Regions from separate parts of the Alteromonas australica genome, predicted to be linked through region 3. Evidence: predicted binding sites of a transcription regulator. Region 3 holds the regulator's gene; each other region holds the start of a gene.
The links. The regulator MetJ, encoded in region 3, represses methionine synthesis genes. The targets are predictions, from matches to a motif close to TAGACGTCTAGACGTCTA.
Positions count from the first base shown of each region.

Region 1: a site for MetJ is predicted at 1,286-1,303, ahead of serA (phosphoglycerate dehydrogenase). Genes of this name have one in related genera too.
Region 2: a site for MetJ is predicted at 1,517-1,534, ahead of metK (methionine adenosyltransferase). Genes of this name have one in related genera too.

Region 1 is NZ_CP008849.1:3,120,621-3,123,908, reverse strand. It holds gene serA (phosphoglycerate dehydrogenase) at 1-1,188, opposite strand, end outside; gene rpiA (ribose-5-phosphate isomerase RpiA) at 1,338-1,994, opposite strand; gene EP13_RS13795 (5-formyltetrahydrofolate cyclo-ligase) at 2,075-2,683, opposite strand; gene EP13_RS13790 (nucleoside hydrolase) at 2,752-3,288, opposite strand, start outside.
Region 2 is NZ_CP008849.1:902,388-905,675, forward strand. It holds gene EP13_RS03955 (CYTH domain-containing protein) at 1-286, shown strand, start outside; gene metK (methionine adenosyltransferase) at 301-1,446, opposite strand; gene tkt (transketolase) at 1,852-3,288, shown strand, end outside.
Region 3 is NZ_CP008849.1:3,814,589-3,817,876, forward strand. It holds gene EP13_RS16585 (hypothetical protein) at 1-119, opposite strand, end outside; gene EP13_RS16590 (malic enzyme-like NAD(P)-binding protein) at 500-1,735, shown strand; gene metJ (met regulon transcriptional regulator MetJ) at 1,816-2,142, opposite strand; gene metF (methylenetetrahydrofolate reductase) at 2,294-3,187, shown strand.

The DNA of each region.
Region 1 (3,288 bases), 690 kb from region 3:
CAGCTGGGCTAAGGCGTCGTAAGCTCGGTCTTGTTGAACATCAACCACCACATAACCAATTTCTGCAGTCGTTTGTAGATACTGGGCTTCAATGTTAATGCCTTTTTCCGCAAACGCTTGGTTAATTTGAGTAAGAATACCTGGCTGGTTTCTGTGAATGTGCAGCAAGCGAGAACGTGAGATATGCTCAGGTAATGATACCTCAGGGAAGTTCACCGCAGACAGGGTAGAGCCATTGTCGCTGTACTTCGCCAGTTTTCCGGCCACTTCAATACCAATGTTTTCTTGCGCTTCTTGGGTGCTTCCGCCCACATGAGGAGTAAGAATACAGTTATCGAATTTACGTAGAGGAGATTGAAACTCTTCTTTATTCGATTTTGGCTCAACAGGGAATACGTCAATGGCTGCGCCGTTTAATTGGCCGCTTTCAAGCGCGTCTGCCAGCGCGTCTATGTCTACCACTGTTCCGCGAGAAGCATTAATGAATATGCTACCTTTCTTCATTTGTGCAAATTCTTTAGCGCCAAACATATTCTGTGTCTGCGGGGTTTCAGGTACATGCAAAGAAATAACATCAGCGGTGTTTAACAGCTTTTCTAGCGACTTAACTTGCGTAGAGTTACCTAATACTAGTTTGTCTTCAATATCAAAAAACTGCACGCGCATACCAAGGTGCTCTGCCAGAATGCTAAGCTGCGTACCGATATGACCGTAACCAATAATCCCCAGGGTTTTACCACGGGCTTCGTATGAACCGTCGGCAGTTTTTTCCCACTCACCACGGTGTGCTTTCGCGTTTTTGCTTGGCACTTGGCGAAGTAGCAGAATGATTTGCCCCAGCACTAATTCGGCGACAGAACGCGTGTTAGAAAAAGGGGCGTTAAAGACAGGGATACCACGACGTTGCGTGGCTTCTAGGTCTACTTGGTTTGTACCAATACAGAAGCAGCCAACGGCAACCAATTTCTTCGCTGCATCCACCACTTTTTCAGTAATTTGTGTACGAGATCGAATTCCAACAAAGTGAGCATCTTTAATTTTCTCAATTAGCTCGTCTTCGGGCAGAGAGGTTTTGAGATACTCAATATTCGTATAACCGTTATTCTCTAGGGTTTCCAGCGCACTTTTGTGAACTCCCTCTAACAACAATATTCGGATCTTATCCTTCTCTAGTGAAACTTTGCTCATGGATTCGCTATCTCTTAAAAAATTAGTATTTACAGAGCGAAAGGTGGGCATTCCATCTACCGATGCACACTCCACCTTTCGCTCTCAAAAGGCCATCTAGACGTCTAAACGGAAGTTAACAGAAAATGGGCTAACTTAAAAGAAGAATTTTACTTAAAGGTATCTACCCCAGTGTTGGTGGCAGAAAGTACAATGTCTGCGCCCCGTAAGGCAAATATACCGTTTGTAACAACGCCTGGAATGTTATTAATGGCTTGTTCTAACTCACGAGGATTCAGTATTTCTAAGTTGTGCACGTCAAGTATGACATTCCCGTTGTCAGTGACCACGCCTTGGCGGTACTCAGGGTCTCCGCCCAGCTTAACTAACTCTCTGGCTACAAATGAGCGTGCCATCGGGATAACTTCCACCGGTAGTGGAAATTTGCCTAACACGGGTACCCGTTTGCTCTCATCGACAATGCAAACAAAGGTAGTTGCTGCGCCGGCGACTATTTTTTCGCGCGTCAGCGCTGCGCCACCGCCTTTAATCATATGTTTGTGCTCGGTCACTTCGTCCGCACCGTCGATGTATACTGAAAGCTGGCTGACTTCATTGAGTTCAAATACCTCAATGCCAAGTGCCTTCAGCCTTTCAGTAGATGCTTCAGAGCTAGACACGGCACCTTCAATTTTATGCTTAATTTTACCAAGCTCGTCGATAAAAAAGTTCACGGTAGAACCTGTACCTACGCCCACAATGCTGTCGTTTTCAACGTATTCAATAGCGGCTTTAGCTACGGCCAGTTTTTTTGCGTTTTGATCCATCGTTACTCTCCAGTGGGTTTTGTTAGAGTCTAACAAAAAGCCACCTTTTCACCTATGGCTCAATTTAGCAATTGCAGGTTTTATTTCTGATTGAAGGTAATGGTTTGCGTAGGAGTAACAATTGCATCAAGGGGAACATCCCAAGATTGTACAGGTAACCTATCAACGTGTTGACAGTCGTGGGCAATACCGACAAGGGCTGGACGGGTGTGTGCTTCGCGCACCGAGGCAAGGGTTCTATCGTAAAAGCCGCCGCCCATGCCCAATCGGTTACCTTGACTGTCAAAGCCCACCAGCGGCATAAAAATAACGCTATGGTGTCGCATAGGAACAATATTTTGGCACGCCAGTTCAGGCTCGGGAATGGCAAAGGTGTTTTTCACCATGTGAGTTTGCGCATCATAGCCAAGAAACAACAGATGGCCCTTACACACTGGATGAAGCACAGGCAAGGTGGTGTTGCATCGCATAGGGTGAGAGGTGGCTTTGCTCTGCCAACAATGCTTAATAAACGGGGTAAGCGAAACTTCCCCATCGTTGGGTAAATAACAGGCTGCGTAGGTAGCGTGGGATAATAGTGGAAGGTCACACAAGCGCTGAAGCACAGCTTCTGCGGCCTTGTCTTGCTGAGCGCGTGTTAGCTGCTGACGCGCTAGCCTTAGTTGCTTTCGTAATTCAGAGCGCTGCATAAAAGGCCATTCGACAATGGGAATTAAATGAATAAAAAAGGTGGCCTATTGCCACCTTTTTTCATGCACTACAACGCGTAAGTATCAACAAACAATTGTTCCAACTTAGCGTGGTCAACTTTGGTGGCAACCTTAATGGTATTTGCTTCAGTCCACAGCGGACTTGGCGTAGTACCTAAAGGCGCAACCACGGTTTGACCGCGGTCTAGAGGGCCTGTACCTACACGGACGTGACCTTCAGTTAACTCAAAGAGCTCTGGGTGACGTAAGTGAGCGATAGGGAAGGCATCGTGGAAGAAACACACACGATCTTCGCGGTTCTGAGAATAGAAATCCATATAGAACTGCGCGCTTTCCTGAACAAAACCACCTAGTTTAGGGTTTTTCTCAGCAAGAACGTCAACGAATGATGGCTTAAATGGCACATCATTGGTGACGTCTAAACCAAACATGGTTAAGTTCCAATCGGCACCAAACACAATTTCTGCAGCGTGGGCATCATTCCAAATGTTGGCTTCAGCCACCGGCGTGACATTACCACGAACAAATGCTGCGCCACCCATAATGCTTACACCTTTCACTAATTTAGGTAAGTCAGGCTCTAA
Region 2 (3,288 bases), 1.4 Mb from region 3:
ATTTAATGACCTCTGGCCATTAACTCAAAATATGAGGGTGGAGAAGAAGCGTTATCGAATAGATTTTTTTGGCGATCAATTGGTCGTTGATATTTTTGTTGGCAACCTTGCCCCGCTAAAGCTGGTTGAGGTTGAATTTGACAGTGAAATCAGTAGCCGACAATTCTTGCCGCCAGATTTTGCTGACTTAGAGGTGACCCATCGAAAGGAATTTCAAAACGTGGCTTTGGCGAGATATGGGCTGCCCGACATGGTCATTTCCAGCGGGCAGCAAGTCATTGCGTAAATCTATATTCGGACTTATACAGACGCGCGTAGCGCGTCTGCTTTATCTGTAGCTTCCCATGGGAATTCATCGCGACCAAAGTGGCCGTATGCCGCTGTGGGGCGATAAATAGGGCGCTCTAAATCTAGCATTTGAATAAGGCCGTAAGGGCGCAGGTCAAAGTGTTCACGTACAAGGGCCACTAGTGTTTTCTCATCAACCACACCTGTGCCGAAGGTATCGATACTGATAGACGTTGGCTCTGCCACACCAATGGCATAAGACACTTGAATTTCACAGCGCTTAGCCAAACCTGCTGCAACAATGTTCTTCGCTACGTAACGGCCCGCGTAGGCTGCACTGCGGTCAACTTTTGAGGGATCTTTACCTGAGAATGCACCACCACCATGACGGGCCATACCGCCGTAGGTATCTACAATGATTTTACGACCGGTTAAACCACAATCGCCCATGGGGCCGCCAATAACAAAGCGGCCAGTGGGGTTGATGTGGAAGCGGGTGCTGGCGTCAATCCACTCGCTTGGTAGTACAGGCTTGATGATTTCTTCCATTACCGCTTCGCGAACCGTTTCCGTGCTCACAGAATCACAATGCTGGGTTGAAAGTACAACGGCATCAATGCCTACTGGCTTGTGGTTCTCATATTTAAAGGTAATTTGGCTTTTCGCATCGGGACGCAGCCAGTCAAGTTTTCCTGATTTACGCACTTCAGCTTGCTTTTGCACAAGACGGTGAGAGTACGTAATCGGCGCTGGCATTAATACGTCAGTTTCGTCACTGGCGTATCCGAACATTAAACCCTGATCACCGGCGCCCTGTTCTTCTAGGCTTGCGCGATCAACACCTTGGTTAATGTCAGGTGACTGTTTGCCAATAGCATTCAGTACCGCACATGAGTCGGCATCAAAGCCCATGTCAGAGTGCGTGTAGCCAATTTCTTTTACTGTTTTACGGGTTAGCTCTTCAATGTCTACCCACGCTGAGGTAGTGACTTCACCACCGACTAAAACCATACCGGTTTTTACATACGTTTCGCAGGCCACCCGAGCGCGAGGATCTTGCTCTAGAATTGCGTCAAGAACGGCATCTGAAATCTGATCAGCAATTTTGTCCGGATGTCCTTCAGACACTGACTCGGATGTGAATAAATGCGTGGCCATAAATGCTCCGTAAGCGTTAAATTATCAAAATAGTCGTATATTGTACTAAAACAAGTTATAAATACCAGTCTTTACTTCTAGACGTCTAAAAGTCTTTCGTCACGTATAGTTGACATTACCCGATCATTTATAGGGGTATACAGGGCCTGAACCGAACGACAATACAAGACGCGAAGTTTAAGGAAGAAATAAAGATGGTTATTTTTATTGTTTATCGAATACGTATAGGTCACGCTATAGACCATTTTTTACTATGACTTTCGTTATTGGCAATGAAAACCCATTGAACTGTAAGGTGGCATAGGTAAGAATAACGCCACATTCAAGCGTATAAAGAAGTTGAGCAAAAGCCTTACCTCCACGCTCACTTGAATACGAAAGATACAAATAAAATCAGGAGACAACATGCCCTCTCGTCGTGAACTCGCCAATGCTATCCGTGCATTAAGCATGGATGCTGTTCAACAAGCTAAATCTGGTCACCCGGGCGCCCCAATGGGGATGGCCGATATTGCACAGGTGTTGTGGGGAGATTTCCTAGCACACAACCCTGCCAACCCATCATGGGCAAACCGCGATCGCTTCGTGCTTTCTAACGGCCACGGCTCTATGTTGTTGTACTCATTGCTTCACCTTTCTGGCTATGAATTGCCTATTGAAGAGTTGAAGAATTTCCGTCAACTTCACTCTAAAACGCCAGGTCACCCTGAATACGGTTATGCGCCTGGTGTAGAAACCACCACAGGGCCGTTAGGTCAGGGCATTAGCAATGCAGTGGGAATGGCGCTAGCTGAAAAAGTGCTAGCTGCACAGTTTAACCGTGACGGTCACGACATTGTTGATCATCATACTTACGCCTTTTTAGGTGACGGTTGCTTGATGGAAGGTATCTCACACGAAACCTGTTCACTAGCAGGCACGCTAGGTTTGGGCAAACTGATTGCGTTTTGGGATGACAATGGCATTTCCATCGACGGTGAAGTAGAAGGTTGGTTTACCGACGACACGCCTGCGCGCTTCAAGAGCTATGGCTGGGAAGTGATTGAAGGCGTTGATGGTCACGATGCTGAGCAAGTGAAAGCAGCCATTGAAAAAGGCCAAGCAAATACTGCTCAACCGACCCTTATTTGCTGTAAAACTACCATTGGTTTTGGTTCGCCAAATAAAGAAGGTACAGAGTCTTGCCACGGTGCACCATTGGGCGACGATGAAATTGTTGCTACGCGTGAAAAACTGGGCTGGAGTCATGGCGCCTTTGAAATTCCTGACGACATTTATGCTGGCTGGGATGGTAAAGCGAAGGGCGCTAAAGCCGAAAGCGCGTGGAATGAGGCTTTCGCAGCCTATGAAGCGGCTTACCCAGAGCTTGCTGCTGAGTTTAAGCGCCGGGTAAATGGTGAGCTACCGGCTGATTTCAGCGAAAAAGCTGATGCCATTATTGCCGAGCTTCAAGCTAATCCACAAAACATTGCATCACGTAAAGCGTCGCAAAACGCGCTAAATGCTTTCGGCCCACTGCTTCCTGAGCTTCTAGGTGGTTCTGCCGACCTAGCAGGTTCAAACCTGACCATATGGGATGGCAGCAAAGGAGTTGAAGCAAACGACGCATCAGGTAACTACATTTACTACGGTGTGCGTGAGTTTGGTATGTCTGCCATGATGAACGGTATTACCCTTCACGGTGGCTTTAAAGCTTATGGCGCAACCTTCCTTATGTTTATGGAATATGCGCGTAACGCGGTACGCATGGCAGCGCTTATGAAGCAGCCAGCTATTTTTGTCTACACCCACGACTCAATTGGATTGGGTGAAGATGGCCCTACTCACCAGCCGGTAGAGCAA
Region 3 (3,288 bases):
GCAACAATCTCAGGTCGACGCCAATGCCCTATATGGGTTAACCACACAAACCCTTCCTGCTTTTGCTTTGCCCATTCACACACATCGGTTAACTGTTCTACCAATCGTTCTTCAGACATCACTTTCTCCTTAACACCGCCAGCACATAGATACTGTTTCACAGAAAAATAGAAAAAACGTATAACTTACAAAAACATCATAAATAATGTGAATAACTAATATTCGACAAGGTGACTGGTCTTAGGCGTCGTCCTCCCCTACATTGAGTTATGTAAAAAGCTGATCAGATATGTACCACTTAATGGCGTGTGATACAGTTGCCACGTGAGAATACGTCAGCAAATTTGCATGCTATCTGGTTCTCATTTAGGCAATTTTTTGCTTCTAATTAATATAAACCATAGCAAAAACTGGGCAATGACAAAGATAAAAATAACCCCCTTTATCGCTATCTGGTAAACACGTTGCAATAACCCTACATCTAAGGATACGTTTACTCATGTCAGATTTTAGACAACGCGCACTCGATTATCACGCAAAGCCTACACCAGGAAAAATTCGTGTCGAGCTTTCGAAGCCGGCGGATGGCGTAGATGACTTGGCTCTTGCCTACAGCCCTGGCGTAGCGGAGCCGGTGAGAGAAATTGCCGAAGACCCCGACAACGCTTATAAATACACAGCTAAAGGCAATATGGTGGCGGTCATCAGTAACGGTACTGCCATTTTAGGATTGGGCAACTTAGGCCCTCTGGCGTCAAAACCCGTGATGGAAGGTAAGGCGCTCCTGTTCAAACGCTTTGCAGGCTTAGATGCTATCGACATTGAAGTAAAACACCGCACCACTGAAGAGTTCATCAACACGGTGGCCAATATTGCAGATACCTTTGGTGGCATTAATTTAGAAGACATTAAAGCACCTGAGTGCTTTGAGATTGAGCAAGAATTGATAAAGCGCTGTAAAATCCCGGTGTTTCACGACGACCAGCACGGCACGGCTATTGTAACGGCTGCGGGTATGTTAAATGCGCTGGAAATTCAGGGCAAAAATATCGAAAGTGCCAAAATAGTCTGTATGGGTGCAGGGGCTGCAGCCGTTGCTTGTATGGAATTACTGATTAAATGTGGGGCGCAGCGTGAGCGCATTTATATGCTCGATCGCAAAGGTGTTATCCATACTCGCCGGGAAGATTTAACCGAACACAAAAAGCTGTTTGCCAACAATACGGATAAACGCACGTTAGAAGACGTAATGGCAGGCGCAGATATCTTTGTTGGGGTATCCGGCCCTGACGTACTTCCACCAGAAGCATTGGCACTGATGGCGGAAAACCCCGTGGTGTTTGCGTGCTCTAACCCTGACCCTGAAATTAAGCCAGAACTCGCCCATGAAGTTAGGCAAGATCTTATTATGGCAACGGGACGCTCTGATTACCCTAATCAAGTGAATAACGTGTTGTGTTTTCCCTTTATTTTTCGCGGTGCATTAGATGTACGTGCGAGCGCGATAAACGACGAAATGAAAGTTGCCGCGGTAGAAGCGTTGCGCAGTATTACAAAAGAGCCGGTTCCTGAAGAAGTGCTTAAAGCCAGCAATAGTGAAAGTTTGGCGTTCGGAAAAGAGTACATTATTCCTAAACCTATGGATCCACGCTTATGTGAACGTATCGCCGGCGCTGTCGCCCAAGCGGCGATTGATTCTGGTGTGGCCAGAATACCGGGTACCTCTACGGACTAACTTGCTGTCGAGTTAGTCACTAATCTCAACCCATCTAACCCATACGGTTAGATGGGGCCCTCTACTAGGCTTATTAACGGCTAAGATTCTTTTTCATTTTCTACACTGGGGTCTATCCCCATTTCTTCCATAATACGGCGCGCCTCTGCCGGAATACGATTCGGGTTGTCTTTTTTCAAGTCGTCATCATTGGGCAATGGCTGACCTGTAAATGCGTGTAGAAAAGCTTCACACAACAATTCTGAATTAGTCGCATGTCGAAGGTTATTAATTTGGCGACGTGTGCGTTCATCCGTTAGCGCTTTAAGCACATTAATTGGAATAGACACAGTGACTTTCTTTACTTGTTCACTTTTTTTGCCATGCTCTGCGTAGGGGTGAATATAGTTACCGTTCCACTCTGCCATTATACTAACTCAGTCCACTTTTATTTTATGTTATGAACCGAAATTCTAAACAAGTTCACGAAAAGGTCAATTGAGCAGTGTAAACCTCTTGACGTCTAGACATATATTCATTAGTTTAGACGTCTAAACGTCTATAAAAGAGTAATAAGTCATGGTTTCTTACGCACAAGGTGTGGATGCACTAAATCAGTCCCTTTCGGAACTGCGCGATATTGATGTGTCATTCGAGTTTTTTCCGCCAAAATCTGAAAAGATGGAGCAAACCTTGTGGAAGTCAGTAGAACGCTTGGCGCCACTAAAACCTAGTTATATGTCGGTTACTTACGGTGCGAACAGCGGTGAACGTGATCGTACCCACGACGTAGTAAAGCGCATTCAACAACAAACTGGCGTTGCCGCCGTACCTCATCTCACGTGTGTGGATGCCAGTCGCGATGAACTTAAGCAAATTGCAAAAGACTATTGGGATTCCGGTATTCGCCGAATTGTGGCGTTACGTGGCGATCTTCCTCCTGGTGTTCAAAAAACTGAAATGTACGCTTCTGATTTAGTGGCCTTGCTTAAAGACGTGGCCGACTTTGATATTTCCGTGGCTGCTTATCCTGAAAAACACCCTGAAGCCCCTAACGCCCAGTTTGACTTACTCAACCTCAAGCGCAAAGCAGAAGCCGGTGCCAGCGAAGCCATTACGCAGTTTTTCTTCGATACCAGTGTATTTTTACGCTTCAGAGATCGCGCCGCTGCAGCCGGAATAGATTTAGACCTCGTGCCGGGCATTCTACCCGTAACCAACTATCAAACTTTGGTGAAATTTGCGGGCTTTACCAATGTTCACGTGCCAGGCTTTTTACACAAAATGTTCGATGGTCTTGATGATGATGACCAAGCCACACGTAACCTAATTGGCGCAAACATCGCCATGGATCAGGTTAAGGTATTAGCCAAAGAAGGCGTGAAACACTTCCATTTTTACACCCTTAACAGAAGTGAATTAAGCTACGCCATTTGTCATATGTTGGGTGTACGCGGCAACGGGACAAAATAGATTTAAACGTTTTATACATGAAACCCTTTGCTAGTCATGGGGCACGCGTTATACCATTTACCTTGTTTTATGACGAAACACATATTTATGATGCAAGGTAC